4 linked regions of the Methylotuvimicrobium sp. KM2 genome follow. The main gene of each other region encodes a partner of the protein of the gene in region 2 in a complex. Links are inferred from orthologs where the notes say so. Each region holds a gene or a part of one and is shown on either strand. Other genes may lie near its edges.

The links.
Region 1: the proteins of WJM45_RS10265 (region 2) and dnaX are in contact, whole or in part, in a cryo-EM structure (PDB 8GIZ), measured with the Escherichia coli proteins. The link is inferred for Methylotuvimicrobium sp. KM2 from one-to-one orthologs.
Region 3: the proteins of WJM45_RS10265 (region 2) and dnaN are in contact, whole or in part, in a cryo-EM structure (PDB 8GIZ), measured with the Escherichia coli proteins. The link is inferred for Methylotuvimicrobium sp. KM2 from one-to-one orthologs.
Region 4: the proteins of WJM45_RS10265 (region 2) and holA are in contact, whole or in part, in a cryo-EM structure (PDB 8GIZ), measured with the Escherichia coli proteins. The link is inferred for Methylotuvimicrobium sp. KM2 from one-to-one orthologs.

What each region holds. Positions count from the first base shown.
Region 1 is NZ_CP150634.1:1,785,205-1,792,929, forward strand. Bases 4,777-7,725 are described here. They hold dnaX (DNA polymerase III subunit gamma/tau), read left to right. Parts: upstream 4,777-5,411; coding sequence 5,412-7,040; downstream 7,041-7,725. Other genes in these bases: WJM45_RS07640 (YbaB/EbfC family nucleoid-associated protein), read left to right, coding at 7,037-7,360; recR (recombination mediator RecR), read left to right, coding at 7,362-7,725. Also shown: WJM45_RS07605 (TolC family protein), read right to left, coding at 1-262; WJM45_RS07610 (TetR/AcrR family transcriptional regulator), read right to left, coding at 249-863; WJM45_RS07615 (response regulator transcription factor), read right to left, coding at 1,196-1,843; WJM45_RS07620 (ATP-binding protein), read left to right, coding at 2,705-4,048; WJM45_RS07625 (hypothetical protein), read left to right, coding at 4,154-4,489. UniProt on the Escherichia coli protein: Part of the beta sliding clamp loading complex, which hydrolyzes ATP to load the beta clamp onto primed DNA to form the DNA replication pre-initiation complex.
Region 2 is NZ_CP150634.1:2,417,878-2,425,653, reverse strand. The notes cover bases 1,727-4,726. They hold WJM45_RS10265 (DNA polymerase III subunit delta'), read right to left. Parts: upstream 3,722-4,726; coding sequence 2,732-3,721; downstream 1,727-2,731. Other genes in these bases: mltG (endolytic transglycosylase MltG), read right to left, coding at 4,346-4,726; tmk (dTMP kinase), read right to left, coding at 3,705-4,346; WJM45_RS10270 (PilZ domain-containing protein), read right to left, coding at 2,370-2,723; WJM45_RS10275 (TatD family hydrolase), read right to left, coding at 1,727-2,299. In the rest of the region: WJM45_RS10285 (PEP-CTERM/exosortase system-associated acyltransferase), read right to left, coding at 1-628; WJM45_RS10280 (methyltransferase domain-containing protein), read left to right, coding at 724-1,506; more of WJM45_RS10275, read right to left, coding at 1,520-1,726; more of mltG, read right to left, coding at 4,727-5,338; pabC (aminodeoxychorismate lyase), read right to left, coding at 5,332-6,162; fabF (beta-ketoacyl-ACP synthase II), read right to left, coding at 6,191-7,435; acpP (acyl carrier protein), read right to left, coding at 7,666-7,776. UniProt on the Escherichia coli protein: Part of the beta sliding clamp loading complex, which hydrolyzes ATP to load the beta clamp onto primed DNA to form the DNA replication pre-initiation complex.
Region 3 is NZ_CP150634.1:632-8,328, reverse strand. The notes cover bases 4,777-7,697. They hold dnaN (DNA polymerase III subunit beta), read right to left. Parts: upstream 6,827-7,697; coding sequence 5,726-6,826; downstream 4,777-5,725. Other genes in these bases: dnaA (chromosomal replication initiator protein DnaA), read right to left, coding at 7,012-7,697; recF (DNA replication/repair protein RecF), read right to left, coding at 4,777-5,498. In the rest of the region: WJM45_RS00040 (TolC family protein), read right to left, coding at 1-493; WJM45_RS00035 (hypothetical protein), read right to left, coding at 578-964; WJM45_RS00030 (hypothetical protein), read right to left, coding at 1,129-1,353; WJM45_RS00025 (hypothetical protein), read right to left, coding at 1,350-1,592; gyrB (DNA topoisomerase (ATP-hydrolyzing) subunit B), read right to left, coding at 1,959-4,373; more of recF, read right to left, coding at 4,419-4,776. UniProt on the Escherichia coli protein: Confers DNA tethering and processivity to DNA polymerases and other proteins. Acts as a clamp, forming a ring around DNA (a reaction catalyzed by the clamp-loading complex) which diffuses in an ATP-independent manner freely and bidirectionally along dsDNA.
Region 4 is NZ_CP150634.1:4,157,547-4,165,278, reverse strand. What follows is about bases 3,123-6,078. They hold holA (DNA polymerase III subunit delta), read right to left. Parts: upstream 5,136-6,078; coding sequence 4,110-5,135; downstream 3,123-4,109. Other genes in these bases: leuS (leucine--tRNA ligase), read right to left, coding at 5,870-6,078; lptE (LPS assembly lipoprotein LptE), read right to left, coding at 5,365-5,856; WJM45_RS17535 (HAMP domain-containing sensor histidine kinase), read left to right, coding at 3,458-4,129; WJM45_RS17540 (response regulator), read left to right, coding at 3,123-3,458. In the rest of the region: molecular chaperone HtpG, read right to left, coding at 1-1,716; more of WJM45_RS17540, read left to right, coding at 1,830-3,122; more of leuS, read right to left, coding at 6,079-7,732. UniProt on the Escherichia coli protein: Part of the beta sliding clamp loading complex, which hydrolyzes ATP to load the beta clamp onto primed DNA to form the DNA replication pre-initiation complex.

The sequences.
Region 1 (7,725 bases), 630 kb from region 2 along the record:
CTTGGCCTTCAATCTCGGTTTTCGCGGCGGGGGTTTCGCTCAATTGAGTATAGCCCCCTTTGATGTTGAGCGAGGGTAGGCGTTGATTTTGGGCCGAGTACAGTTGTTGTTCGGATGCCTCGGTATCGGCCTTGGCCGATTTAATTAGGTGGTTTTGGTTCAATGCCTGCTCGAAAGCTTCTTCTAGTGTTTCTGCTTGAACGCAAAAAACCGGCAATATTGCCAACAATACACTGTATTGTTTAATGCTAATCGGTCGCATTCAAAACACCTCGCAGGTAAAGCGCAATAACTTGGTCGACCAAGAGGCGCTTTTGTTCGGGAGAGGGTGGTGCACTGATGCCGAGCAAGCATTGAAAATGCAAATCGCCTTTGAGCAGGCTGAAAAATGCATCGGCCGCAAATTCAATATCGGGAATATCAATGTGCCCGCTAGTTTTCAAATTATGGAGATAATGCTCCAATTGAGTTAGTGCTATTTTAGGCGCGCTGTCGTATACGACTTGCCCAAGTTCAGGAAAGTCTCGGCATTCGGCGATTACGAGCCGGTAGATTGCCAGGGCCTCCTCGGTAAAAATCAAATCGATAAATGCTTGGGCGATTTCACGAAGATTTTTTTTGATGTCGTTCGAATCGGGTGTGATTTCGGCCATGGTGTCCAGTAAGGATCGGCACAATTCAAAAATGACCGCGGAAAAAAGCGCGTTTTTATTATCGAAATGTTGATATAGAGTCGCTTTAGAAACCGGCGCTTCTTTGGCGATTTTGTCCATGCTGACTTGATGAAAGCCATGTTTTAAAAACATGCGGGTCGCGCCTTCGATGATCGCTTCTCGTTTAGGCTCACAGGGTTCCGATGACATAATTAGGCTCAAGAATAGATTTATCGGACAATACTAAACTAAACAGTTTAGTTTTAAAAGAGGCTATTATTATTCTACAAAAAGCATTTCACCATGAAGATTATGAAGAATAAGGAGTAAATTCAATAATTTGTTATGCGTTTGTATGGAACTTTCGCTCACCCAAGAGGTTAGCGTGAATGTTTAGGTATTCTCTTGAAATGCTCCATGAACTTCATGTGCTTCATGGTTAAACTATCGAATTTAGGATTCTGCTCGGTGATGATTTCTTACCGTCGATATCCACGCCAATGAGTAGGCAAGGCTAGTTTCTTATGCGGTTTTACGGTTTATTATGGCGAACTTATTTCTTTTAGAAGTAATGCTAGATGTAGCCGGTCCGGTATTTCTAATTTATTGAAAATAGAGGTTAAATGGGCTTTGACCGTTCTTTCGGATATGTTGAGCTTGGCTGCGATTGCTTTGTTGCTTTCGCCGGTTTTGATAAGCTCGGCTACATCTAATTCGCGTTTAGAAAGCAGGGTTAATTTATTTTCAACATCCTGCCGGTGATGTCGATTTTTTCTTATGTCTCCGCTTAACTCTGACAGTGCATTGATTAAACGAGGGATTAAATGTCTTTGTATCCAGATATCCCCTGTCAATAGGTGGTTCGCAGCTTTCAGGAGTAATTGGTCGACGGTATCCATTTCGCAATAACCGGAACATCCGGAAGCCAAGGCTTCGATTTGATTGTCGTCGGACCAATTTTGGCCTATGACAAGCACTTTAAGGTTTAGTTGCGCTAGTGAAACTAACGTGGAAAAACTGGAATCGAGAAGTTCCGCATCGATAACGACCAAGTTGATAGCCGCGTGAGCGGTATTTTCAGAAACTTTGTTCAGATCATGCAAAATTTTGATTTTATGTTCCTTACTGAGGATGCTCGCCCAGCGTTCGGCTTGATTTGGAGCTTCGGATAAAATAATAATATGTGCCACTTTTGCCTGATTCCTTAATTAATCGCCGGCATAAGATTTGCCTATGTAATAGCTCTCGCGTTTAGGAGGGCTTGCGATCGGCTTGGATGCTTGGATTAATTTGTTTCGATTATACCGGCGAATGACAATATAAGGTACGAGTTATGATTTCTTCATGCAATTCGATGGATTAATTTTTACTTTCTCTGTGGTCGGCAATCGGAACAAGTCATGTGTACAGAGGTATAGGGTAGTATCTGTGAATGTGACTTTAGAGTGAGAATAGGGTCGATAATGATTTCTCAAAATACAAAATAATACCTGATTAGCAAGATGCTTCAGCTTGCCGAAGCCAAGTGTCCGAGCTGGGGTTAGTCGTAGTCGCAAAAACTAAAATATGCTGTTACCCAAGCTCCAGCTTGGGTAACCTGTTCAGGAAGCTCTAGCTTCCCGATAATCAAGAAAGATTTAACGAGCGAGCGAGTCGGGGGTGATTGAAAATGCGCGGAGGTTGTGTCGGTCTCAGGAAGCTCTTGCCCTGAGCGCAGCCGAAGGGGGAGCTTCCGGTGTGTCTTTCCCAAGCTGGAGCTTGGGAAAGAGCGTGATGTGGGTTGGCCGTTTTTAGCTTGACGCGCATGTCTTGCGAACCCCGACCTGCTAGGGATATGCTGATCTTTGGGCTTTAGCTGAAGAAACTTGCTAATCAGGAAATAATATGCCCCGAACGACTATTTTCTTGATCAGAGGTGAAACTTCCAGCTTCCTGATAGTCAGAATAAAACTTACAAAATGCGTTTTACCATGAAGGTCATGAAAAACAATGAGTTAATTCAATGCTTAGGATAAAACCTTTCTTTCTGTCACTTGCTACTGTGGTCTGCTTTGAATTCTAAATCGCTCAGTTTTCGTTTATTGGTTTCCGCCGGCGTCGTCTTAGCCTCGTTTTTTATATTGGTTGCCATCGTCTTGGAGCAAGGCTATCGAGAAAGCGCCGAGCAAACGCTCCGGGAAAACTTAAAAATTCAAGTTTACTCGTTGTTGTCGGCTGCTGAGCTGACTCGAGCCGGACGAATCAAGATGCCCAAAGAGTTACGAGAGCCGCGCTTCTCGAATCCAGGGTCCGGCCTTTATGCTTGGATACAGCCGGTCGATGCGGATGTCGTGTGGTTTTCCCCTTCGGCAATCGGTTTGACCGCCTCTTCAGCACCGGACATGGATTCTGGTCAATTTGTATTTTTGCTCGACGAACAGGGTCGTTATGTATTGCATTACAAAGTGATTTGGGAAAATCACCGAGGCAAGGAGCAAAAATATATTTTCAGCGTAGCCGAGGAAAGTATGTTTGTCGCTAAGCAAGTCGATCGATTTAAAACGGCATTAGGTTCTTGGTTGCTGGCGATGGGCTTGATTTTAATTTTGATTCAATTTTTAGTCCTGCGCTGGGGCTTGAGTCCGCTTCGTTTGATCGTAAGAGACCTGGAGTCGATCGAACGAGGAGAAAAGTCTCTTCTTGACGGTAGTTATGCTACTGAATTGCGAGGATTGGCTGGAAATCTTAATGCGTTGATTAGCAGCGAGCGGGCACATTTAGAACGTTATCGCAATACGTTGGCCGATTTGGCTCATAGCTTAAAGACCCCGCTGGCTATTTTAAGGGGGAGTATTGATTCGCCGGTGTTGGATAAAAAGACTGTACACGATCAGATTTCTCGTATGGATGAAATCGTGGAATATCAACTGCAACGGGCAGCGGCTAAGGGCGAAAAGAAGATAACCGGCACAATGGATGCTGCTATGGGAGTTGATAAGATTATAGCGTCAATGAAAAAAGTACATGCGGATAAGCCAATTGTTTTTGAGATCAAAAAGCCTGATAAATTTAAGATTTATTGCGAACAAGGGGATTTTTATGAGATCGCCGGTAATTTAATCGACAATGCTTGTAAATGGTGCGATAAAAAAGTCAGGGTTAGTATTTTGAATAAAAATCAAATCAAACAAGACGGCTTTTCGTTTTTATTGCAAATCGAAGACGACGGCCCGGGAATTCCTGTAGATCATCTAAACGATATTTTTAAACGAGGCGTCCGGGCCGACCAAAATACCGATGGGCACGGGATAGGCATGGCGGTGGTTAATGAAATCATCGATTTGTTGGGAGGGCAATTGTTGGGCGATAAAAGCCAAAGTTTGGGCGGCATGCGCTGGAGGGTTTATTTGCCGTAAAATTTATATGAGGTTTTCAGTTAATAATTTATACTGTTAGCTAAACTTCTTTAAACTATTTCTATAGTTTTTTGGCTAAATTAAAGTTTCTCCGGGGATGTATCCATGAACGAACCTAAATTATCATTTCCTAATGAATTAACTGAAAATGGCAATAAACCGGAATGGAGCGGCGGGATTTACTCGAGACTTAAAAAAGAGCCGCAAATGAATTGGGATAAAAATCCGGTCGATATTACGGGTTTTTTAAAAAAAGAACCGCCTGCCTCGACAGTTGAGGGTGAGCCGGTCGATTGGAAAGAATATGCTGTTCCCGAAATGAATGAAAAAGAAAAATTACTGAACGAATTGTTGCTGGAAAAAGATAAAACCATTGCGGCCAAAGATGAAATTATCGATTTACAAAGGAAGTTGATCGAGCAATTGTTGAAAGACCGCTAAGGTTGAATCATTAACCTTCTCGGCGATAATGCTTTTTCGATAATTGAATGTGATGAAGGGATCAGGGTAAACGCATTAAAATAATTAATATATCAATATGTTATCTTGTTGCTTAGAACGCTTAGTCAATTCAGTTTAACTTATGGTACCCCTCCCCGGGCCCCGTTAGGCCGCGCCGAGCACTGGCGATTTTGCCGAGAATAGCCCGTTAGGGGAGCGGCAGGGATGCCGCTCGTTTTCGGAGGGCTAAGGATAGCCCTTCCGAAAACCCTCGGCAAAATCGTCAGCGCGCAGGATGCAGCGGCCTCCGGGTGTCTGCTGACTCGCGCCATCCGGGCGCTCGCACTTCGTGCGCCTTTGGCGTCCCAATCCGCTCCCGGCGGATTGGTCTTTTGGATACTTTTCTTTGGACAAGCAAAGACAAAATCGCCTGGAGCGATTTTGAACAGCTTTAGCTGGCCCGCGGGGCGAAACCCAGGGATGGGTTTCGCAGCAGTATCGCGGTTGTCGGTCCGCGAACCGACTACACATAAGCGTCGCGATAGCGACACAAAGCGTTATTTAAATCCTATAGTTAACCAAGAAAAAGGAATATTTTAACTATCTGATTTTCTATAGTGGTTTAATGCGTTTGCCCTAATGAAGGGATAGGGTGGCGAGACAAGTACATTGGATTTAGTTTAGCAAAGTAAAATAAATTCAAATTTACGGTTGAATTAAACGAATGATTCAAGGATAATGCCCGTTCTCAGCCAATCAGGCTGTTAAGTAATTATGGTAACCGTGTCGGTCCTCCCGCAACGATACGCTGTAAACCCCGCCAGGCCCGGAAGGGAGCAACGGTAGCAGCGGATTCGTGTGCCGGGATGCGGCTGGCAAGGTTACCGCCCAATCTTAAAGTAACCTTCTCTCCGAGTCTGTAATGACTTACCAGGTTCTCGCCAGAAAATGGCGGCCTCATAATTTCTCCGAAATTGTTGGTCAAGAACATGTTGTCAAATCGCTGATCAATGCATTGCAACATGATCGTCTACATCATGCCTATTTATTCACCGGTACGCGCGGCGTGGGTAAAACCACGATAGCTCGAATTCTCGCCAAGGCCATCAACTGCGAAAACCTTCAAGGTCATAATCCTTGCGGCGAATGTAATGTCTGCATTCAACTCGACCAGGGCCGCTTTCTGGATTTAATCGAAGTCGATGCCGCTTCCCGAACCAAAGTCGAAGATACCCGAGATTTGCTCGAAAATGCGCAATATGCGCCGAATAGCGGTCGTTACAAAGTCTATTTGATCGATGAAGTCCATATGCTGTCGGGGCATAGCTTTAACGCCTTATTGAAGACGCTCGAAGAGCCCCCGCCGCACGTCAAGTTTTTGCTGGCGACTACCGATCCGCATAAAATTCCGGTGACCGTGCTATCCCGCTGCCTGCAGTTCAACTTGAAAAGAATGCTGCCGGAGCAAGTCTTCAAGCAAATGGAATTTATTCTTCAGCAAGAAGGCATCGAATCGGAATCGGCGGCACTCAGATTGCTGGCACGCGCGGCCGACGGGAGTATGCGCGACGGTTTGAGTTTGCTCGACCAAGCGATTGTTTATGGCAATGGCAAGGTTGGTCTCGACGATGTGTGTTTGATGCTTGGAACCATTGCTCAACATCCCGTCAACGATTTGCTGACCGCCTTGGCTGCTGCCAATGCGCAGGACATGCTTAAAGTGATCGGCGAAATGGCCGATTTGACTCCCGACTTCGGCGATGTATTGCAACAAATTTTGCAAGCGCTGCATAGGATCGCGCTTTATCAAGCGGTGCCCGACTCTATCGAACACGAGTTCGATGCGGATATGATTGTCGAGTTGGCTAAACTTTTCAGCCCCGAGGATATTCAGCTTTATTATCAAATTGCATTGATCGGCCGGCGCGATTTGGATTTAGCTCCCGATCCTAAAAGCGGTTTTGAAATGGTCATGCTGAGAATGCTTGCCTTTAAGCCTTCCTCGTTGCAGACGTCAACTACATCGGTCCCGCAACCGGCATACAGCGAGCCGGCAAAAAAACCTACAAATAAATCCGTTCCATTGCTCAAGGGTGCCGAACACGCTATAAAACCCACGGACGCTTTTGAGCCCGGTCCGTCCGGACCGGATACAAGCCAATGGGCCGACATGATAGCCGCGATGAGGATCGGCGGAATGACTCGCGAATTGGCGAATAATTGTGTGTTGCAAAGTATTGATGATAAAGTCTGTACATTGCTGCTCGACCCGGGGCATAAGCAATTAAGCGGCGCCCGAACGGTAGAGAAATTACAAAAATCGCTGCAGGATTTTTGCGGCAAACCGATCAAGCTCAACATTATTACCGAGAAAGCCGAAGTCGATACGCCGGCGGTACAATTACAAAAAGACCGAGAAGATTTGCAGCGTTCGGCGGTCGAGGCTATCGAAAACGACGAGACGGTACATGCGCTTAAAGAACGATTCGACGCCAGAATTTTGCCCGGAACGATAGAACCGGTCGCTCAACAAGACAGGAGAGACACATGAAAAATGCCCTAGGCTCATTAATGCAACAAGCCCAAAAAGTGCAGGAAGAATTGAAAAAAGCCCAGGAAGAACTTGCGCTAATGCAAGTACAAGGCGAATCCGGCGGTGGCCTGGTAACGGTCGTGATGACCGGTAAACGGGAAGTGAGAAAAGTCAGCATCGATGACTCGTTGGTCGGCGACGACAAGGATATGCTGGAAGATCTAGTGGCGGCAGCAATTAATGATGCAGTTCATAAAGTTGCTAAAATGAAGGAAGAAAAAATGTCCGCATTCACTTCCGGTTTTCCGATGCCTCCCGGTTTTCAAATGCCGTTCTGATATGATCAGGCAGGGATTGCTCGGGCAATTGATTTCGGATTTATGCGCCTTGCCCGGTGTCGGCCCTAAATCGGCGCAGCGAATGGCGTTTTATTTGTTACAGCGAGACAGGGATGGAGCTATACGATTGGCTGAAACGTTATTATCGGCCAGCAAAAAAATCGCATATTGCGAACAATGCAGAACCTTGACCGAGGACAAGCTGTGTCGGCTGTGTGCCGATAAATCCCGCGATTCATCGATGGTTTGCGTTGTTGAAAGTCCGGCCGATGTTTGGGCGGTCGAGCAAGCAGCAACTTTTAAGGGCGTTTATTTTGTGTTGCATGGACACCTATCTCCGCTCGATGGCATCGGTCCCGAAGAAA
Region 2 (7,776 bases):
TGCCAAAATGGTCTATGGGTTGCCCAATCTGTTTTAATTCAACGCCAAAGCGCACTAATAATCTAGCTAAACGAGGCTCCATTAATGCAATGCCATAATCGAGTGCGTGTTCCAGCATAAGTGAGATAGAAGAGAAAGTTAAGCTCATCGGTAGGTAATTAGTGGAAAACCGTCTGTTTTCGTGATCATTTTCACGCATATTGTTATTCATCGAATAGTCTTTGTCGGATGGTCTTCTTCTAAAACGAGAGATCAGAGCCATTCTGGATACTTCGCCTGTCTTACCTTCTTTTAGTGAAGTTATACCAGAGCCTCTAAAGTCAAATTCTTTTTTATAATACAACTCAATCGGTAACTTTTTCTCCGTGTCATCTTTTAATGTGATGATACGAATATTTCCAATAGGTTTTTTATCTCTTTTATAAAATAAAACACCATGAACGGCATCGTCATCCCATTCATCTGATTCTTGAAATGCGTTTTCAGAATTCGGCGATAATTTTTTTAATTCTTCACAATAAACCTGGTATCTAACGTGATAAGCTTGCTCTAGTAAATCTTGAGTATTCGCCTTAACCGTATAAAAATAATTTTGATAGTGTTCGCATAGAGTCATTGTATCTTTCATTTGTATCCTTCTTCCTTCTCATATCCTAAAATATTGACTAGACTCTAAGCATAGTTCAAAGCATTTATTTATCTAGAACCCATGTTAGGTCAACTATGAAAGTTTTTCACGGAGAAGTCAGCTCGGAATATCTGCAAAAAGCGGCAGATATTTTTTTACCGATTAAGCATCACAGTTATAAAAAAATGAATATTTCCAACGGAAATATAATAGCCGACATCGGATGCGGGCCTGGGGTAGATGTTGCCGAACTATCGAAAATGGTTGGGAAAGACGGTGAAGTCTTCGGGTATGATCATGATCATGAGATGTTAAAAAGCGCTATCCAGAATTGTAGACAACTTTCTACAATTCAGCAGGCTAATTTAATACAAGGTAGTGCCGAAAAGTTACCTTTCAGGAGTGGGTTATTCGATAGTTGTCGAAGCGAGCGATTATTCATGCACCTCAAACAGCCGGAACAAACACTTTTGGAAATAAAAAGAGTGACTAAAGACAAAGGATACGTTGTTGTTGTGGAAACAGACTGGGCTAGCTTGTCGATCGATACCCAACTTCCCGGAGTCGAGCGTACTCTTTCTCATTATCGTATGTCGCATATGATGAACAATGGTTACTCAGGCAGAAGCCTATACAGGCAATTCAAAAAATGCGGTTTCAGTCATATTGAAGTCGAAGTCTTTCCGATTATTGCAACCGATATAAACCTTTTCTATTCATTATCGGTCCAGCAGATTGTCGAAGATCAAGCCTTGGCCAATCATGCGATTACGGAACAAGAGCTGAACTATTGGCGAACCGACTTACAACGCGCCGCAACGGATGATTCTTTTTATGCCTGTATCAACGTTTTAGTGGTTTCAGCTCAAAAATCTTGAAAAGTATTGAATTTCATAGGCATTCTAAATTAAATAAGCGTACAAAGTTATCTTTACTCTGGTCCGCGATGACCTCCAACGAGGTATTTCTTAATTTAGCTATAAATTCAGCCACATGTCGAACATAAATCGGATAATTAGGTCGTCCGCGAAAAGGAACCGGAGCTAGGTAGGGCGAGTCGGTTTCAATCAAATATCTATCCGCCGGAATTTTTTGCGCCACTTCTTGTATTGCTTTAGCATTATTGAACGTTACAATCCCTGAAAAGGAAATATAAAAATTCAACTCGAGCGCACGAAGCGCAAATTCCCAGTCTTCGGTAAAACAATGGATAATACCGCCGACCGAATCGGCACCTTCTTCTTTCAAAATGCGTAAAGTGTCTTCTCGGGCTTCTCGCGTATGGACGATTAAAGGTTTATTTAAACTTTTCGCCGCCGCGATATGTCGTCTAAATCGCTGGTGTTGCCAAGATAAGTCCCCTTCACTTCTAAAATAATCCAATCCGGTTTCACCGATGCCGATGACTTTTTCGGCTTGGCCGAGTGTGATCAATTCATCAGTTGTCGGCTCCTTTCCGTCATGCGAATTAGGATGCACGCCGACCGTCAAGGAGATCTGAGGATAAGGAGCGACCAATTCGCACATCGATGGATAAGCTTCAAGATCGATGCTGATACACAGCATGTGTTCGATTTGATGTTTCGAGGTTTCTTGCATGAAGCAAGAAAAATCATCTTGATAAGGAGAAAGATCGATACGATCTAAATGGCAGTGAGAGTCGATTAGCATGGGATAACACAGGTATAAAGATTGAGTTTAGTTGAAGGAATTGGTGCGTGAGGCCCGAAAAACCAAACCGTTACATTGTATGGGTGGCTCGATCCGATTCCAGAGCGCCGGCTAAATAGGTCTCTATTTTATTACGTGCCATACCGCCATCCTGATCGCTGAACTGAACACCGATACCGGTAGTACGATACCCTTCCGAACCGGCAGGTGTTTTCCAAATAATTTTACCTGCAATCGGCAATCGCTCTGTTTCTTCCATTAAATTCAACAACATAAAAACCTCCTGCCCCATTTCGTATTCGCGATTTGTCGGAATAAACAATCCGCCATTGGTAATAAAAGGCATATAGGCGGCATAGAGTGCGTTTTTATCTTTTATCGACAAGGATAATATTCCTTGTCTGGGTGATGATGATTCGGACATGCTTTTTCCTATTTTTCGTTAAGCCGCGCCCACTCGATTAATAGCTCTTCGAATAATAATTGTTTATTGAGCTGTGTATCGATGCGGTTTCGACTGATAAGCATAAGATCATAGACGCTATACAAATGAGATAATTCTAAAGTTTGCGCGGATTTGTTCAAGTCTTCAAATAAATCACGATTAATTAGTTTTTCGGCAGGTAATTGAAAACAACATTTAATTAAATCCGTAATCCATCCCGTTATCCAAGTCAATAAGAGGCTAGGCTCCAGTTTAATCCATTGTTCCGAGACAACATACGGATGAGTGCGCAAAGCAGCGATATCGAGCCATTGATTAAAACATTTTCGACGTAATTCAAGGGTATTGTTGTTCGCATAATCCAAGGCCAACAAGGGCGATCCTTTAGATACGCTTAACAATAAGTCACTATCTTTTTTTATTCCTTGATCTAACAACCACTGTTTAACTCGTTCCGGAGCGGGCCTCGAAAAATAGACCTTTTGACATCGACTGATCAAAGTGGCCGGGAGTCGGCTAGGTTTATCCGTGATAAGTAGCAGTACGGTTCGCTCGGTCGGTTCTTCAAGAAATTTCAAAAAAGCATTAACCGCTGAGATATTTAATTGATCGGCCGGTTCAACTATGACGACACGATTTGCCTCATATTGCGGTTTTAATGATAACACCGAAAGGATCTTTCTGATTTGATCGATTTTAATAGTCTTGCCGGGTTCTTCCGGATTCACTCTGATATAGTCAGGGTGCGTTTGTGCATTGACTAACTGACAGCTATGGCATTGGCCGCAAGGCAATCCGTCAGCGTCTGTTTCGGAACAAAGCAAGGAATGCGCGAAACGCTCCGCCAATCGGCTTTTGCCTATGCCTTTATTTCCGGCAAACAATAAGGCTTGAGGTATGCGTTGACCGGTAATGTAACGGACAAGATGCTGCCAATCCGCTTCCTGCCAAGGCAATAGATCAGGAGTGATGGTCATTAAAAACAAACGGGTGTAAAAAACGTGTTATTTCGCTTTGTACATCGATAAGGGGTTGGTCGGATTTAATAACTTTAATACGTTCCGGTTCCAATTTAGCCTGCAATAAATAAGCGCGCCTTACTTGTTCGAAAAAAACCAAGGTTTCGGATTCGATGCGATCCAGCGAACTGCGATGACGAGCGCGCTTGAGCCCTATTTCGACCGGTGCATCGAATAAAAAGGTCAAATCGGGTCGAAGATTACCTTGAACGAAATTTTCCAGCCACTGAATCGCTTGAGCACTCATATTGCGCCCTCCGCCCTGATAGGCGTAGGTCGCATCGGTAAAGCGGTCGCATATTACCCAAGAGCCGGCATGTAAGGCCGGCTCGATCACTTGTTTGAGATGTTGAGCGCGTGCAGCGAACATTAATAACAATTCCGCTTGATCGGTGATGACTTCGTCGGATGACTGTTGTAATAGTAAGTTTCGAATATGTTCCGCGAGGGGAGTGCCTCCGGGCTCTCGAGTAAGAATCACCGGAATTCCGTGCAAGCTTAGATAGTCTTTTAAAAAACTCATATTGGTGGTTTTGCCGACCCCTTCCCCACCTTCAAGCGTTATGAATTTTCCTTTAATCATCATTGTTTCAATTGATAAGTGGTCACGGCTTGGTTATGCTCGGCAAGATTAGCGGAAAAAGCATGCGTGCCATCCCCCTTGGAAACAAAATAAAGGCTCTCTCCTGCCTCAGGATGAAGAACCGCATGTATCGAGGCTTGTCCGGGCATCGCGATCGGCGTCGGCGGTAATCCGTTAATGACATAGGTGTTGTAGGGAGTATGCGTCAAAAGGTCTTTCTTGCGAATATTGCCTTGATAATCCTCGCCCATACCGTAAATAACGGTTGGATCGGTTTGCAGTAACATGCCTTTTTCAAGCCTGCGAATAAACACACCGGCAATTATTTGACGCTCCTCGGGAACGCTCGTTTCTTTTTCGACAATCGACGCCAGTATCAATGCTTGATAAGGAGACTCAAACGGAAGGTTATCCTGCTTTTGCCGCCACTCTTGGTCCAAGATACTCAGCATGCGATCATGAGCCCTTTTTAATAAGGCAAGATCGGTCGTGTTTTTATCAAAGAAATACGTGTCGGGAAAAAAAAGACCTTCGGGATGACCGTAATCGGAATTCAAATAACTGAGTAAGGATTCGCTATCCGATTTATTTAGTGTTTTTTGAATGTAAGGGTGGCTATTTATTTGCTCAAGAAACTGATTGAAATTCCACCCTTCCGGAAAGGTGATGGCATATTGTCTGCTTTTTCCGGATGCGAATAACGAAAGAATATCAAAAGCGGTAGCGCCTTGAGCGATTTCATAATCTCCGGCTTTCAAACGACCGGCGGATTGTGTTTGCAGAGCTAGTATTTTTAACCATAGCGGTTTAACCGCTAATTCTTGTTCCTGAAGTTTTTCAGTAATGCGGACGAACGAATCGCCTTTGCTGATTTCAATATAAACCGGCTTGTCAACTAAAGGCGTAGCTACGAAGTGTTGATAATCGATCCATAGCCAGCCGAGTAAAAAGCTGGTTAATACGATCGAGATACCCACGAGTTTATTCAGCATGCTTGGAGCCATTCATTTTTGTACTGTTCGAGCCAGTCCGTTATTTCGCGGGTTACAGGGCCGACAGCAAATGGCTTGGAACCAATTTGGGTGACTGGCCATAAACCGATGATTGAATTACAAACAAATATTTCATCAGCGTTTAACAATTCGTCGATACCGAAATAACGTTTCGACAAGACTAACGCATTTGATTCAGCGAGTTCCAAGATAATTTCGCGCATAATGCCGGCTACGCCGGAGCGAAGAATCTCGGAGGTATGGAGTTGCCGGTTAATGACATAAAACAAATTAGTCATCGTTCCTTCTATAACGTTGCCATCGGCATCGAGCATTAAACCTTCTTGAATGCCCGGATCTTTCCATTCGGCGCGAGCTAAAATCTGTTCGAGGCGATTAAGATGTTTAATGCCGGCAAGCGCCGGGTTTAGGCCTAAACGGGTAGAACAAAGCCTGGCAGTAATGCCATTGCGGGTATAATTTTCAGGATAATCAGGAAATGGATAAACGCTAATAACACGAGTCGGTTTGATGCTGTCCGGTTGCCGATAACCTCGTCCGCCCGTTCCGCGCGTCAGGATAATTTTTAACACGCCTCGATCGACGTCTCTAGCAGCACACTCAGCTTCCGCGACTAAATTGCCGGTATCTTCTAAAGGGATCTGTAAACGCCGGCAACCTTCGTTTAGGCGGCGAATATGTCTTTCGAAAAAAACCAGTCTGCCTTGCTTGATTTCAATCGTTTCAAATAAACCATCGCCATATTGGAATCCGCGATCCGAAACATCGATGGTGCAACCCATCGCACCATTGATTAAAAACATCGGAGACTTACCTATGTCATCGAACTAATTATTCGAATCGTTTAAAAATCAACGTGCCGTTAGTTCCGCCGAAGCCGAAAGAATTCGATAAAGCGACATTCATCGACATATCCCGAGCAACATTCGGAACATAGTCCAAATCGCATTCGGGGTCTTGGTTATCCAAGTTAATAGTTGGCGGCGCTATTTGATTTTTGAGACTTAATGCCGTCAGTACCGCTTCGATGCCGCCCGCAGCCCCCAATAGATGACCTATCATCGATTTGGTTGAACTAATTGCAACTTTATAGGCATGGTCGCCTAACGCGGATTTCATCGCCTGTGTTTCACCGAGATCGCCGGCTGGCGTGGAAGTACCATGCGCATTGATATAGTCGACGTCTTCAGGATTCAAACCGGCATCGCGTAATGCATTTTTCATGCATCGAGCGGCGCCTTCTCCGCCTGGCGAAGGTGAAGTCATGTGATAAGCGTCTCCGCTCATGCCGTAACCCACCAATTCGGCATAGATTTTCGCACCGCGTGCTTTAGCATGTTCCAGCTCTTCCAGGACAACAACACCGGCACCGTCGCTTAACACAAAGCCATCACGATCACGATCCCATGGACGACTTGCACGTTGTGGATCATCGTTTCTTCTCGATAAGGCTTTCGCTGACGCAAATCCGCCCATCGCGGTCGGTGAAGTGGTACAACGCTCGGCGCCTCCGGCGATCATTACGTCGACATCACCGTATTTGATCATTCTGGCGGCATCGCCAATGTTATGAGTACCGGTTGAACAGGCGGTAACAATCGCAAAATTAGGCCCTTTTAAGCCATATTTAATCGATAAATTACCGGAAATCATATTGATGATATTGCCGGGTACAAAAAACGGCGAAATACGCCTTGGCCCGCTTTTATCATATAGCGCGTAACAGTCTTCAATGCCTGTTATCCCGCCTATTCCGGAACCGATTGCCACACCGATTCTTTCGGCATTATTATCATTAACCTCGATGCCGGAATCCTCGAACGCTTGAGATCCTGCGGCTAATCCGTAATGGATAAAGCCGTCCATGCGTTTCGCGTCTTTTTCAGGAAAATATTGAGAAATATCGAAGTTTCTTATTACGCCACCGAAAGTCGTGGCAAATGCAGAAATATCGAAGGAATCAATGGCGGAAATACCGCTTTTACCATTGACGATTCCGTCCCAGGTTTCCGAAACTGTGTTAGCTAAAGGCGTGACCGCGCCTAGTCCAGTTATTACAACTCGGCGTGTGCTCAATGTTTTGTACCCGAAGTTAATTTTAAAGAGGGGATGTTAAGGCATGCATAAGTGGACATTAACAGCATCCACTTACATACTTCGAACGGTCATATTTTCGGTGGTTTGATGCCCTCTTTTGTTCTATAACGCTCACAACTCAGTTTGCTACTTACGTCCCTGTATGCGTCGAACAAAATTATCATGTCATAATTCGCCGAGAACATGACCGTTCGAAATATAAGCAGTTTTTATGCGTTTTTTTCGACGTAATCGATCGCTTGTTGAACAGTAGTGATTTTTTCGGCTTCGTCGTCCGGAATTTCACATTCGAATTCTTCTTCAAGGGCCATGACGAGTTC
Region 3 (7,697 bases), 2.4 Mb from region 2 along the record:
CATAATCGGTTTTCGCCTGATCATGACGCACTTCAGTCAATGCGATATCCCATAAGGCCGACCTAACTAATCCAGCAACACGCAATTTGAACGCCCGGCTTTGCGATTGCCGGCTGTCATCGGCACGTTGAGCAATATTTTGTTCGGCATCGCGTTGCCCGAAGTTCCACAAGGGCACACTTACCACTGCATCGAGAATATGCAAGGTACCGCTGGTCGCTTCCAAAAAAAACAAATCCGCAGTAGCAGGCCCTGCTATCCAACTTTGCCCGCGCTCAGCAAGCGCTTTCGCTTCATCTTCCAACGCTTTGAGCCATGCGGCATCAGGATAATGTTCGGCAGTGGTATCGATCAAACCGGCCAAAGTCATGGTCGGCTCGACTTCAATTGGATCGAAATGATCGACGATCATTTCGCTGTCTGCCCATACGCCGAATGACGACAGCAGGCAGCAACACAGCAAAGCGCCTGTTAAAGGCTTGAGGGGAATCATATTGAGCTCCGCAATATGCGGCAGCAGGGCCGCAACTGAAACAACGAGTCGGATACTCAGCGAATCCGACGATCTATAAACTGTTTACAGTTGCACAGGCGGCGCGCGTGGCGCTTGAGGAGAGGAGGACGTCCGGCCGGAAAGCACATTCGGCGGTGGAGAAAACGCGACTTCGAAACCGAGACATTCATCCGGTTCGGGAAACACTAAAGCAACGAACACTACGGCAAAAGGAAGCCAATCGGATAGCAGCGTCGTTTCGGTTTCAATGCCCTGATCCAAATCGATCACGGACGAGTCGAATAACGCCAATACATCATCGTCGTCGTTCGCTACGTTGAATTGCTCAAAGCCGGGCATATGCAAGCCGTCCGACAACTCGTCCACCATCGGATGCGCATGCACCAACGGCGCGATCGATTGCAGGATCACGAGAAAAATGACTAAGGCTTTTGTGAAGGGCGTCGACATGGGGCTTATGCTATGTCAAATAGTGATTGGTGGCAATAAAAAACAAGCGTGTCTCAATCAATTCAGTTCGTTCCTCACCGAATCCTAGCGAGTTTGGAAACGCTTCGATATCGCGGTCACTTAGGATCGCTCTACCTCAGCAGAGCCCGCAGGAGCGCGTTTTGTTAGGCTGGAGCATGTAAAATATGCTCAACGACTTGAGTCGGTAATGAGATCCGATCGAATAATGAAGCAGGGTATAAATAATCTTCGCCTGACTCATCAATCACCCTTATTTGTTGATGCTTTTCAGCATCGGAGTCATTTAGCACTTCGTAGAGTTTGCGCGTTTCAAGCGAAACTTCATAGCCGCGATTATTGATGCAAATTGCAAATTCGTGTTTATTCATGGCTGTGTGTCAATATAACGCTTAATTTTAAATTCTCGTTTGCCGATACCCGAAGCCTCATACCAGTGAATTTCAGCTTCGCGAAGCGATCCATCTTGTAAACGAACGGTTGCAAAACCTTTGCGCTTACGCCAATTGCCTTGCCTATAAATTTTGCGAAGCCTTGGTAGCTCTCTAATCGCCAAACCACGAGCAAACGTTTCCGGATGTTTTATGTTTCCAATAATTTCAAAATCCATTTGTGGATTGTAACGTAATCAACGGAAACATGCTCAAAGGGTCAGTGAGTAGCTCTGATGTGACGCAGTGGAATCCGGAATAATCAAAGCCGTGTTTGCCCCGGATTCCGTAAGCTCCATCTGCCGGGCTACTCACTAACTTTTGATCTGATATCTGTTTTGACCGATTATCCGTTTTCATAACGCCCCTTTAAGAAGGGATGCATCAGTACAACCAGACAAGCCATAAGGCTTGCCTGGTTTTTCAAGGTAGCACTAAAAATTTAGGTAAAAATAGAAACTGCCGAATTTTTTCATTATTTATGTCACTAGTTTTTCACTAATTTGGCACACTTTTCAATTTTTGTGGCACCCGACAAAAAACACCTACACATCCAAATTCGTAACATCCAAAGCATTCTTGACGATGAAATCCCTGCGCGGTTCGACGATGTCGCCCATTAGCGTTGTGAAGATTTCGTCGGCGGCGATTGCGTCTTCGATGCGGACTTGCAGCATGCGGCGGCTGTTGGCGTCGAGCGTAGTTTCCCAGAGTTGTTCCGGGTTCATTTCGCCCAATCCTTTGTAGCGCTGGATGTGCTGACCTTTTTTGACTTCTTTCATCATCCACTCGAACGCTTGTTTAAAACTTTCGACCGGCTGCTGGCGTTCGCCCATCCGGATATTAGACTGCTCGCCGAACATGCCGGCGGTACCTTCGGCGTATTGCGCGATTTTCTGATAATCCTTGCTGTCGAAGAATGCCGCTTGCAGTATGAAGGTTTTGGTATTGCCGTGATGGCGCTTGTCGACCGTTAGCGTGTAATCACCAGCCGAGCGGTAATCGAGTTCCATCTTAAATACCATTTTGCTTTGCGGATTGTAGAGGCGTTCAGCCAATTGGCTAACCCATGCTGCCAATCGTTCCTTGTCTTGTTTGATTTCGTCACTCACGCGCTCCATATAGACTAATTGCTCGAGAAACACGTCATCGTAGCGGCTGGTCAAGCGATTAATGATGGCTAGCACCTCGGTGTATTCCTTCGCCAATTTCTCCAAGCCTTGGCCTTGTATCGGCGGTGCACTGTCATCGGTATGCAGTGCTGCTTTGTCGAGGGCTAGTTGTATCAAGTAATCGTTCAATTGCGCATCGTCTTTGACGTAATGTTCCTGCTTGCCCTTCTTGACCTTGTACAGCGGCGGTTGGGCAATATAGATATAGCCCTTTTCGATGATTTCCGGCAATTGCCGGTAGAAGAACGTCAACAGCAAGGTGCGTATGTGCGATCCGTCGACATCGGCATCGGTCATGATAATAATGCGGTGATAACGGAGTTTGTCGAGATTGTATTCGTCCTTGCCGATACCGCAACCAAGCGCGGTGATCAGTGTGCCGACTTCTTCGGACGAGATCATTTTGTCGAATCGCGCTTTTTCGACGTTCAAGATTTTACCTTTTAGCGGCAATATCGCTTGCGTGCGACGATCGCGGCCTTGTTTCGCCGAACCGCCCGCCGAGTCACCCTCCACGATGAACAATTCGGATAGGGCCGGATCTTTTTCCTGACAATCGGCTAGTTTTCCGGGTAATCCGGCAATATCCAATGTGGTTTTGCGACGCGTCATTTCCCGCGCTTTTCGGGCGGCTTCACGGGCTCGGGCCGCATCGATGATTTTATTGACGATAGCTTTGGCGATTTGCGGTTTTTCCAATAAAAATTCCTGCAGTTTTTCATTCATCGTTGATTCGACCAAAGGCTTCACTTCCGATGAAACTAATTTGTCTTTGGTCTGCGAGGAAAACTTAGGGTCGGGGACTTTGACTGAAAGCACTGCCGTTAACCCTTCCCTTGCATCGTCGCCGGTCGTCGAGACTTTTTCTTTTTTCGCTAAACCGTTATTTTCGATGTATTGATTGATAGTACGGGTTAACGCCCCTCTAAATCCGGCTAAATGCGTGCCGCCGTCCCGTTGCGGAATATTGTTGGTATAACAAAAAATATTTTCCTGATATGAGTCGTTCCACTGCATCGCGACTTCGACGGTTACACCCTCTTTTTCGGCGCTAAAGTGAAACACATCGGGAAATAACGGCGTTTTATTTTTATTTAAATGTTCCACGAAAGCGCTGATGCCGCCTTCGAATTCGTAGACGTCTTGTTTATTGGTGCGTTCGTCTTCCAGACAAATTCTGACTCCGGAATTTAAAAACGATAATTCTCTGAGTCTTTTCGCCAAGATATCGTAGTGGAACTCGACATCGCCGAAGGTCTGATCGCTCGGTTTAAAATTAATTTTGGTTCCGCTACCCTCGGTCGGCCCGATTTCCGCCAATGGTGCTTGCGGTTCACCCATGAGATATTGTTGTTTATAGAGTTTTCCGTTTTTCCTGATTTCCAGATTCAACTCCTCAGACAAAGCGTTTACCACAGAAACACCGACTCCGTGTAATCCGCCCGAGACCTTGTAGGCGTTGTCGTCGAATTTGCCGCCGGCATGCAACACAGTCATGATGACTTCCGCAGCGGATCGCCCTTCTTCTTGATGAATATCGACGGGAATTCCTCTTCCGTCGTCAGACACCGTAACCGAACCATCATTATGAATGATAACCTTAACCTCTTTGCAGTACCCGGCTAAGGCTTCATCAATCGAGTTGTCAACCACTTCAAAAACCATATGATGTAACCCTGTTCCGTCATCGGTATCCCCAATATACATGCCCGGTCTTTTTCTGACCGCATCTAAACCTTTTAGTACCTGAATATTGGAACTGTCGTACTGCTTATTATTTTCGCTCATGTGTGTTTACTACCTTCTCAATGTGCCAATGTTTCACGTGAAACATTACGCTTGTTTAATTTCACCATGTTCCACGTGGAACATTTTATAGTTTTTAAGTTTACTTAAATCACCATACTCAGACATCTCAGTGGCCGTCATAAAAACCTGAACATTCATTGTTTGTAAATATTCTATTAACAGAGATCTTTTAGTCGTATCCAATTCAGCAGTGAAATCATCAATTAAAACACAGACATTATTACTCTGATGGGTCGACAACAATTGTACTTGCGCAAGTTTTAAACATATGACTAACAATTTTAATTGTCCGCGTGATACAAAGTCCTTGGCGAGTCGATTATTAACGGAGACAGTTAAGTCAGCACGATGCGGACCACTATGCGTCATTTTATAGCGCAGATCACGATCGAGATCATCATCCAAGGATTGGATAAAGCCTTTACCGCTATCCCAACCGGATAAATAATCGAATTGAACAGTTTCAGCACCTAAAAATCGACGGACAAAATCTTGAAAAACGGGCTCAAGCCTTTGTAAATAGGTTCGTCTATATTGATCGACTATTGTACCGTAATTAACCAATTCATTATTCCAGACTTGGATGGAGTGCGTTTGCTTTTGTTTGATTAAAGCATTACGTTGATTCAATGCGGTTTTGTATTGTCGCCAAGCCAAGAGGAATTGTTCGTTTTCATTGAAAGTCCCCCAATCGATAAATTCTCTTCTGATTTGAGGGCCGGTATCCAATAGACGATAAGATTTAGGTTCAATCAATTGAATAGGCAAGGCATAAGCAAGCAAATACCGAGGTTGATTAGGTAATTGCTGAATTCGGATTTCAGAAACCTTCCCATCGAATTGTACGCCTAGTTGGCAACTGCTGCGCCCGCCCTGTTGCAGCACTTTGCCCGATACGATCAAGTCATTTCGATCAAAGTTTACGACTTGTTTGATATGCGTGGTTCGAAAAGAACGTGCGCGGCCAAGAATAAATATGGCTTCAAGAAAAGAGCTCTTACCGCTGGCATTAGCTCCGTAAATTAAATTGAGTCCAGGCGATGGTTGTAGACTGGCTTGCCGAATATTTCTAACATTAAAAATGTCGAGCTTTTGTAAACTCATCGGTTATTAGTTGCTAGTCAAAAAAAGCACCCGGTTAACACCGGTTAGATGAACAAGCTCGGTTTTTTGTCGCTTCCACATTTGATAATGACTGCGATTTAGAAATTTCAGGAAGTTAGTGAACAGTTAGCCATAAAAAAGCATGCCGAAGCAATAACTGATTCAGTTGATTTAAAAGGCTTCATTTATCCGTTGAAAAAGTTCCCCAAAATTGCATAAAGCAAAGATCATAGACGCATCGGCATCACGATGAATCGATAAGCTCTTGTTTCCGGTTCGTCAATGATGCAGCAACTGGAATTACGTGCAATGGTCAACTCGGTAATTTCCGAATCGATATTGGAAATCGCATCGAGCACATATTGCACGTTAAACGCAATCGAAAGCGGTTCGCCAACATAATCGGTGACAATTTCTTCTTCGGCTTCTTCATGTTCAGGGTTGTGCGCACTAATTTTCAGCGAATCCGAAGAAAGGTCGAAAGTTACGCCTTTGTATTTTTCATTGGATAAAATCGCCACTCGAGTTAATGCATCTTTTAATAACTGGCGTTGAATATGAATCGGCGTTAGAAAATCTTGATGGAAGACACGGTTAAAATCGGGGTATTTGGCATCGACCAATTTAGCTGAAAAGATCGTATTATTGATCGTAACCCTTATGTTATTACTAGAAAATTCAACCAAAAGTTCAATTTCAGGATCATCCAATAAACGCACCAATTCCATAACGCCTTTTCTTGGCAGGATGATACGCGCTTCATATCCGGCTGGATTTTCTAAGTTGTCTTCGAAAACCGATAAACGATGTCCATCGGATGCGACGAGTTTGATACGCGAATTGGAAATGTTGAGCAATAAACCGTTGAGATAATAGCGTACATCCTGAGACGCCATACAAAAAACGGTCTTTTCGAGCGCTTTTTTAAAAAGTCCGGCATTGATGGTAAACCGATGATCTAACACGGATTCTGAAAATTCCGGATAATTTTCGGCAGGCAGTGTACTTAAAATAAAGCGGCTACGCCCGGAAAGCACCTTAACTTTGTCGTCGGCGACTTCCAATTTGATATCGGCACCGGTCGGTAGCAAGCGGCAGATGTCGAGAAACTTTCGGGCGGGTAAAGTAATTTCGGCAAAAGTCGTATTTTCTATTGCAATTTCGGTAACAATTTGAACTTCAAGATCGGTACCGGTCATTAACAGGCTGTCTTGACGAAAAACCATCAACACATTCGACAAAATCGGCATGGTTTGTCTTTTTTCAATCACACTGACAATTTGCTGCAATGGAACCAATAGCCGTTCTCTATTAATAATATATTTCATATAAGATATTTATTTATATTTACTATTAGTCTATAAAAAAAACGTGATAAGTCGTTTAATATCTTATATATCAATAACTTATCTTGTAAGAAACCGGAGTTTAAGGCTGTGGATAAGCGCTTGATAAAAAGAGGATAACTCGCCTTCTCTGTTAATGACTGCAGTTATCCACAAGTTAAACACCGTTAATGCGACAATGTTCTCAACAGGTTTAAATAATCTTCCTCAAGTTTTACATCCGAGTCGCGCAAGGAGGCAATGCGTTTACAAGCATTAATAACCGTGGTGTGATCGCGTCCACCGAATGCTTCGCCGATTTCCGGAAAACTGTGCGAAGTCAATTCACGAGCTAGACACATAGCAATTTGCCTTGGTCGGGTAATGGATTGCCGCCGATTTTTCGACGATAAATCCGCAACCCTAATCTTAAAATATTCAGCTACGGTTTTTTGTATGTTATCGATATTGACGAGCTTATCTTGTAAGGAAATCAGATCGTGCAATGCTTCTTTGGTAAATTCAGTGGTGATTTCGCGTCCGGTAAATTGTGCATTGGCAATGACTCGTCGTAATGCACCTTCGAGATCTCGTACATTCGAAGGAATCCTTTTACCGATGAAAAAAGCGACTTCCTGAGGTAGATCGACACCCGCCATCATTGCTTTTTTCATTAAAATAGCGGCACGGGTTTCAAGGTCCGGCGGTTCGATTGCAACCGGTAATCCCCAGCCGAAGCGCGATTTCAAACGGTCTTCCAAACCGACGATTTCTTTCGGGTATTTATCGCAGGTTAAAACGACCTGGTGCTTTTTTTCCAACAACGTGTTGAAGGTATGGAAAAACTCTTCTTGAGAGCGTTCCTTGCCGGCAA
Region 4 (7,732 bases), 1.7 Mb from region 2 along the record:
TTTTTGGCCGGCTTCTTTCATGATCCGTTCCATGTTCAGGCTCATGCCGTAAACATCGCTGACCAGACATGAAGGGGAGTCGGTCAAACGGTGCGACAGACGCACTTCGCTGACTTTGTCTTTCAGCACTTCCTTGATTTGATTGACGACCGACTCGAAGTCCTTGTTGACTTCTTCCTGCTGTTTTTTCTCTTCTTCGTCTTCCAGTTTGCCCAGGTCCAGATCGCCTTTCGCTACCGATTGCATATGCTTGCCGTCGAATTCGGTCAGGCTCGAGACAAGCCATTCGTCGATACGATCGGACAGTAGCAGCACTTCGATGCCTTTTTTACGGAAGATTTCCAGGTGCGGGCTGTTTTTCGCGGCCGCGAAGCTGTCTGCCGTGATGAAATAGATTTTTTCTTGACCTTCCTTCATACGGCCGACATAGTCTTCGAGCGAGACGTCCTGTTTTTCGCTGTCGGTGTGGGTCGAAGAAAAACGCAGCAATTTTGCGATGCGGTCTTTGTTACTAAAGTCTTCGATAATGCCTTCTTTGATGACATTGCCGAAATTGGACCAGAAGGCTTCGTATTTTTCGGCTTCGTTTTTAGCCAGGCCTTCGATCAGTCCCAGCACTTTTTTGACGGCGCCGGATTTGATTGTGCTGATTTGTTTACTTTGTTGCAAGATTTCTCGCGAAACGTTCAAAGGTAGCGAGTTAGCGTCGATTACGCCGCGGATGAAACGAAGATAGCGCGGCATCAATTGTTCGGCGTCGTCGGTGATGAAGACTTTTTTGATATACAGTTTTACGCCGTGTTTGGCGTCGCGATCCCATAAATCGAACGGCGCGCGCGAAGGAATATAGAGCAATAGCGTATATTCGTTCGTGCCTTCGACCTTGCTGTGGATATGTGCAAGCGGGTCCTGGAAGTCGTGTCCGACATGCTTGTAAAATTCGTTGTAGTCCTGTTCGGAAATATCCTGGCGTGCTTTGGTCCATAAGGCCGATGCGCTGTTGACCGTTTCTTCCTCAATGCGTGCCGGCGCGGTTTCGTTGCCTTCATCGTCGGTTTCGGCCGGAATTTCCTTGTCCATTACGATCGGTAATGAGATGTGGTCGGAATATTTGCGCACGATAGAGCGCAGACGCCAGTCGTCGAGAAATTCGTCCTCGCCTTCTTTCAGATGCAGAACGATTTCTGTGCCGCGCTGCGGTTTGTCGATCGATTCCAGCGTGTATTCGCCTTCGCCGGAGGATTCCCAAAGCACGCCCTCTTCATGAGAAGCACCGGCTTTACGAGTTTTCAACGTGACTTTGTCCGCGACGATGAACGACGAATAAAAGCCGACGCCGAATTGGCCGATTAGCTCGCTGTCTTTGGCTTGGTCGCCGGTCAATGATTCGAAGAATTGTTTGGTGCCGGATTTGGCTATCGTGCCGATGTGTTCTTGAACTTCTTGACGGCTCATGCCGATGCCGTTGTCGATGACGGTGATCGTGCGTTTATCCTTGTCGAATTCTAGCCGAATTTTCAATTCGCTGTCGCCTTCGTAGAGTCCGTCGTTGGATAAGGCTTCAAAACGCAGTTTGTCGGCGGCGTCGGAGGCGTTGGAGATGAGTTCGCGTAAAAATATTTCCTTGTTGCTGTACAAGGAATGAATCATCAGGTGTAGCAAGTGTTTGACTTCGGTTTCAAAGCCTAAGGTTTCTTTTTTTGCTTCAACGGTCATGCTTGAGTGTCCTCTTATCGATTCAAAAGAAATTTGCATTCGATGTGGGGGCGCTTTGATTATTTTCAAGTCATGAGCTAGACACTTTAGAAACTATGGTTAAAATTGCTTTCATGAATCTAAATCTAAAGTCCAAAAAATTTCTGATCGTCGAAGATCTGGCCAATATGCGTAAAGCGATACGCGAATTGCTGTATACGCTCGATGTGCAGCATATCGTCGAAGCTGCCAATGGTCTAAATGCGATTGCTGCGATGAAAAGGGAGCGTTTCGATGTCGTGTTGTGCGATTACAACTTAGGCGAGGGGAAGAACGGACAGCAAGTATTAGAAGAAGCCAGGTTTCGTAAATTGTTACCTTACAGCTCCACCTTTATTATGGTAACGGCGGAACAAAATCAAAGTATGGTCTTGGGGGCTATGGAAAGTAAGCCTGACGAGTATTTGACTAAGCCTTTTAACGGTCAGCAATTACTGATGCGGCTGGAAAGAAATCAAACTAAAAAAGAGTTTTTCGCCGATATAGAACAGGCAATCGAGGCCGATAATTATAGTCTGGCGATCCAGTATTGCGATAGCAAGCTCCAAGAAGGCAACCGGAAAATGCATTTGCATTTGCAGAAAATTCGTGCCGAATTGGCTGTTAATACCGGCGATTTTAAAAAAGCGGAAAGTATTTACCGCGAAGTGTTGGCCGCGCGAGAGCTTAATTGGGCGCGTCTGGGGTTGGGAATTATCGCTTATTTGCAAGGCGACTACGAATCGGCCGTTGAAGTTTTTCAAAACTTAATCGACAGTCAGCCGATGATGTTGGAGGCTTATGACTGGTTAGCCAAAGCTCATGAAGCGAGCGGCGATTATCTAACCGCGCAAGCCGCGTTAGATAAGGCGACCAAGATTTCACCGCAGGCTATTTTGCGGCATAAGAAATTAGCGGCTTTAGCCGATAAAACGGGGCATTTGGAAATCGCCGAAAAGGCTTATTTATCGGCGGTCAATTTAGGCAAAAACTCCGTTCACAAGTCATCCGGGGATTTTTCCGGGTTGGCCAAAGTTTATTCGAAGACCAATAATAGCGCTGCAGCGCTGAATACGCTGAAAGACATGCGCAAACAGTATATCAATGATCCGGAGGCAGAACTTCGAGCGGCGGCATTGGAGACCGAAGTCTACCAGCAAATCGGCGATGAAGAAATGTCGGAGCAGGCTTATCGGACAGCACAGGCGTTGTGCGAAAAGTTGGGCGATAAAATTCCGAATGATTTGCGCATGGATGTCGTTAAGGCGCATTATTTAAAAGGAAATAATGAATCGGCGAAAGCGATACTGGATCAATTGATCAAGAATAATATCGATGACGAACATTTTATCGGCAACGTCAAGACTATGTTGGGTAGTATCGTTAGCGAGCATCATGCGGATGCATTGATTGCACCGATCAAGCAGGCCCTGATCGAAATCAATAACAAAGGAGTGGATTTGTTCAAGCGAGGGAAGCTATTGGAAGCGATGCGGGTTTTTGAAGAAGCGGCCGAGATTATGCCCGAAAACAAAACGATCATGATCAATATGATCAAGATTTTGATTTATGATTTGAAAAAGTCGGGATTTAATCAACACAAATTTGCAAGGGCTCAGGACTTGATCAAAAAAGCCGCTAAATATGGCGTTAATCCGGATAAAATCGGGAATATGTTGATGCAATTGGAAAAAATGTCTGCCGTGAACGAATCCAAGGTCTAATGTCTATATCCCCTATCAATAATTTTTCGACGATTTTGGCAGCATCGATTCATGACATCAAAAATTCCTTGTCGACTGCCCGCGAATTAATTGCACAATTAGCTAAGCTTGACGGTGTTGCAGAGACTCCCGAATTTCGACAGTTGGAGTTTGAAGCAAGCCGCATGAATAGCAGTCTGATGCAATTGTTGGTATTGTACAAAATCGATTCGTCGCTGTTTTGTCCGGTGATCGATGAGTACCAAGTCAAAGATATTCTCGACGATGTGGCGGCTCAACAGAGGGGCGTGCTGGCTTTGGGCGGGATAGGCTTGATCGTCGAATGTGCCGACGACCTGTATTGTTATTGCGATAGCGGATTAATTAATACCGTACTGATTTCGATCATTAATAACGCCCAGCGTTATTGCCGCAAAACCATTGTGTTATCGGCTTATCAATCCGGCGATTCGGTTTGTTTCCAGGTCGAGGACGACGGCGAGGGTTATCCAGCGGAATTGATAGCGGATTTATCGCATCCGGTTGTGAATGGACCGGGTAATACCGGCCTTGGATTGTTTTTCGCGACAACGATTGCCGAGTTGCATGGCAATGGAACGAAAAACGGTATCGTGCGAATCGATAACGATAGTCGTTTTGAGGGGGCTCGGTTTAGATTGTTTCTGCCATGACTTCGGCGCCTCCGATCAGTAGGCAGATTTGAGTTAGTGTATCCCAAGCATTGCCCTTGGAAGCCCCTTTGATTCGCCGGTCCGCTTCCGTACTCATCAGCAGGGCTTTATTCAATTGCGCTAATTTAAGGCGTTGTTCGGCGCCGAGAACCAGTCCTTTCCGGTTTTCCCAGACTCGAGCGTTTCTGAGCGCCTGATCTTTAGAAAAGCCTTCATATCGGGCGGTTTTGACCGATATCAGCAAACGGATGTCCCGGGTCAATGCCCATAACACAACCGGTTCCGCAGTACCTTCCGACTTCAAGCCTTGCAACATTTTCAGTATGCGTCCGGTTTTTCCGGCCAGCATCACATCGCAAAGATTAAAGACATCGTAACGCGAGCTATCCGCGACGGCCGACTCGATATCGTGTCGGCTTAGTTGTTTGGGGCCGTACAGCACAAAAAGCTTTTCGATTTCCTGTGCGGCAGCCAGCAAATTGCCCTCGACCCGACCGGCCAATAGGCGCAACCCCTCTCGATCGCCGGATAATCCCTTAGTCGCCATTCGTTTTTGCAGCCAGTTGATGAGATCTTGCCCTGAAGGCGGCCATATTTGGATGATGACGCCGGCCTTATCCAAGGCTTGAGCCCATTTTGATTTTAACGAAGCGCTGTCGAGCTTGCCGGATGTGATGAGCAGCAATGTGTCCTCGGGCAGGCGTGAGCAATATTCGGTCAATGCCTTTGAGCCTTCCGCGCCGGGCTTGCCGGAGGGTAGCCGTAAATCGATGATTTTTTTATCGGCAAAAATACTGAATGAATCGGCGGATTCGCCGAGCGAAGCCCATTCAAAATGAGCGTCGACGGTCAATACTTCGCGATTTTCGAATCCGGCTTTTCTCGCGGCGCGCCGGACGGCATCGGCGGCTTCGCCCAATTGCAACGGTTCGTCGCCTGCAATCAAATAGACCGGCGCCAAATTTTTGTTCAGCGCCGCTTCGAGTTGTTCCGCTTTTAAACGCAAGGCTTAGGGACGAGCATGAAATAATTTCGACAAATTTTGGAAGGGGGCTTGGTGGCTCGGTTGACAGGTGTTGGCGTGAATGCAGATTTTGCTCCTGCAAAATCTGCATTCACGCCATCCCTGGCGTTCAGATAGCCGTCTTTAAGGACGTATTCACGGCGTCCTGTCAAGCGAGTCACTAAACCGCCACAAAGCTTAATGCTTATGGAAGTTATTTTGTGCATATTCCTTAATATTTGTGAAGTTGGGTTCGTGTGCGGTCGAGAATTGATCGTACCGCTTGTTTGTACATTTCGTTAATAATTACTTGTTCCTCGTTGGCTTGAGCAATGACCGCTTCCTGGTCGTTGTAATATTCCCGGATAATTTCGACCGATTGATTGCGAGCCAGAACGGCGCCTTGATTATCCAAAAGTTCGTATTCCAATTTGTAATTTAATTCGAACTCGTTTGCTTTGCCGATGGAGCTTAGCGACAAAACGCGCCTATCCAGTTTTTCATTCAACGTATTGATCACCAACTCGGCTTGGCCGATCGAATCGACGATCCGCACGGGAGATGATCTCAATGTCCGAGTAAAGTGGTCGCGCAGACTGCCCGAAGCTCCCTGCAGATAAACCTTGTTGATATCGTCGGGGAGGTCGACGGTTCCTTGTAGTCGGTATCCGCAGGCGCCTAACGCCAATGTCAGTAAAATTAGCAGGGCTATTTTCAATCTCATGCGCGACCTCGTTTCATACGACGATATTGACTAATTTATTCGGTACGACAATGACTTTTTTGACTGGTTTATCTTCGATAAAGCGTTTGACATTATCATCGCCGAGAGCAATGGCTTCGATTTGCTCCTTCGAAGCGTCGGCGGCCACTGAAATTTTGCTGCGCAGCTTACCATTGACCTGAACGACAATGTCGAGCGTGTCGAGCCGCATCGCGCTCGAATCGGCTTTGGGCCATTTGGTATCCAGAAGACTGCCGCTTTGTCCCAAATGTTCCCAAAGCCGCTGACAGATATGTGGAACGATAGGCGACAGCATCAGTACGATCGCGCTGAGCGCTTCTTGCCGTATAGCCTTGGCGTTGTTCGAGTCGGCGGTAAATTTTGCAATGGCGTTTAAAAGTTCCATGTTCGCCGCGATCGCGGTATTGAAGGTATGCCGCCTGCCCAGGTCGTCGGTGACTTTTTCGATGGTTTGATGCAGTTGCCGGCGAAGGTTTTTTTCATCGTCGGTCATTGCATTGCGGTCGAGTCCAGGCGTCGGTAGATCGTTTTGAACATGCTGATGGACTTGTTTCCAAAGCCGGCGCAGAAAACGGAACGCGCCTTCGACGCCGCTGTCGGACCATTCCAGCGATTGTTCGGGCGGCGATGCAAACATGATGAACAAGCGCACCGTGTCGGCGCCGTATTGATCGATCAAGGCCTGCGGGTCGACCGTGTTGCCTTTCGATTTCGACATCTTGCTGCCGTCTTTCAGCACCATGCCTTGCGTCAGCAAGTTCTTGAACGGCTCGTCAGGGGCCGGCATGCCCTCGTCGCGCATCAATTTGGTAAAAAAACGGGCGTACAGGAGATGTAGTATCGCGTGTTCGATCCCGCCGATGTATTGATCGACCGGCAGCCAGTATTTCGCGGCTTCGTCGACCATTGAGTCCGCTTTGGGACTCGCGAAACGCGCGAAATACCATGACGATTCCATGAAGGTATCGAAGGTGTCGGTTTCGCGCCGGGCCGGTTTGCCGCATTTCGGGCAATCGACATGCGAAAAGGTTGGATGCGCGACCAATGGCGATTGCGAACCGTCGAGCACGACGTCGCGCGGCAATGTTACCGGCAGTTGGTCTTCAGGGACTGGTACCGTGCCGCAGTCGTCGCAATAGATAATCGGAACCGGCGCGCCCCAATAGCGTTGTCTCGAAACGCCCCAGTCGCGTAGTCTGAAATTGGTCTTGCGCGTGCCGCGGTTTTCTTTTTCGAGTTTTTCGGCGATCGCGATGAAAGCTTGCTCGGAGGTCAAGTCGTTGAATTCACTCGAATTGCGCAGTATCCCTTTGTCGGTAAAGGCTTGTTCGGCGCAGCTGTCGTCGGAATCGTCGAGCGAATGAATGACCTGCTTGATAGCAATGCCGTATTTATGCGCGAATTCGAAATCGCGTTGGTCGTGCGCAGGCACCGCCATGACCGCGCCGGTACCGTAACCCATCAACACGAAATTCGCGATCCATACCGGCACTTGTTCGCCGCTGATCGGATGCACGGCCTTGATGCCGGAATCGATGCCTTTTTTCTCCATGGTTTCCATCGCCGCTTCAGAGGTTTCCATGATTTTGCACTCCTCGACAAAGCGCGCGATTTCGGCATTGTTTTCGGCGGCTTTAAGAGCCAAGGGATGTTCGGCGGCAACGGCCAAGTAAGTCACACCCATTAACGTATCGGGGCGGGTCGTATAGATTCTGAGCGCTTCGTTTTCGCCGGGGACCGCAAAATCCATTTCGACGCCTTCGGAGCGACCGATCCAGTTGGATTGCATCGTTCTGACCTGTTCCGGCCAGCCGTCCAGGCTTTCTAGGGCCTCTAACAATTCATCGGCATAGGC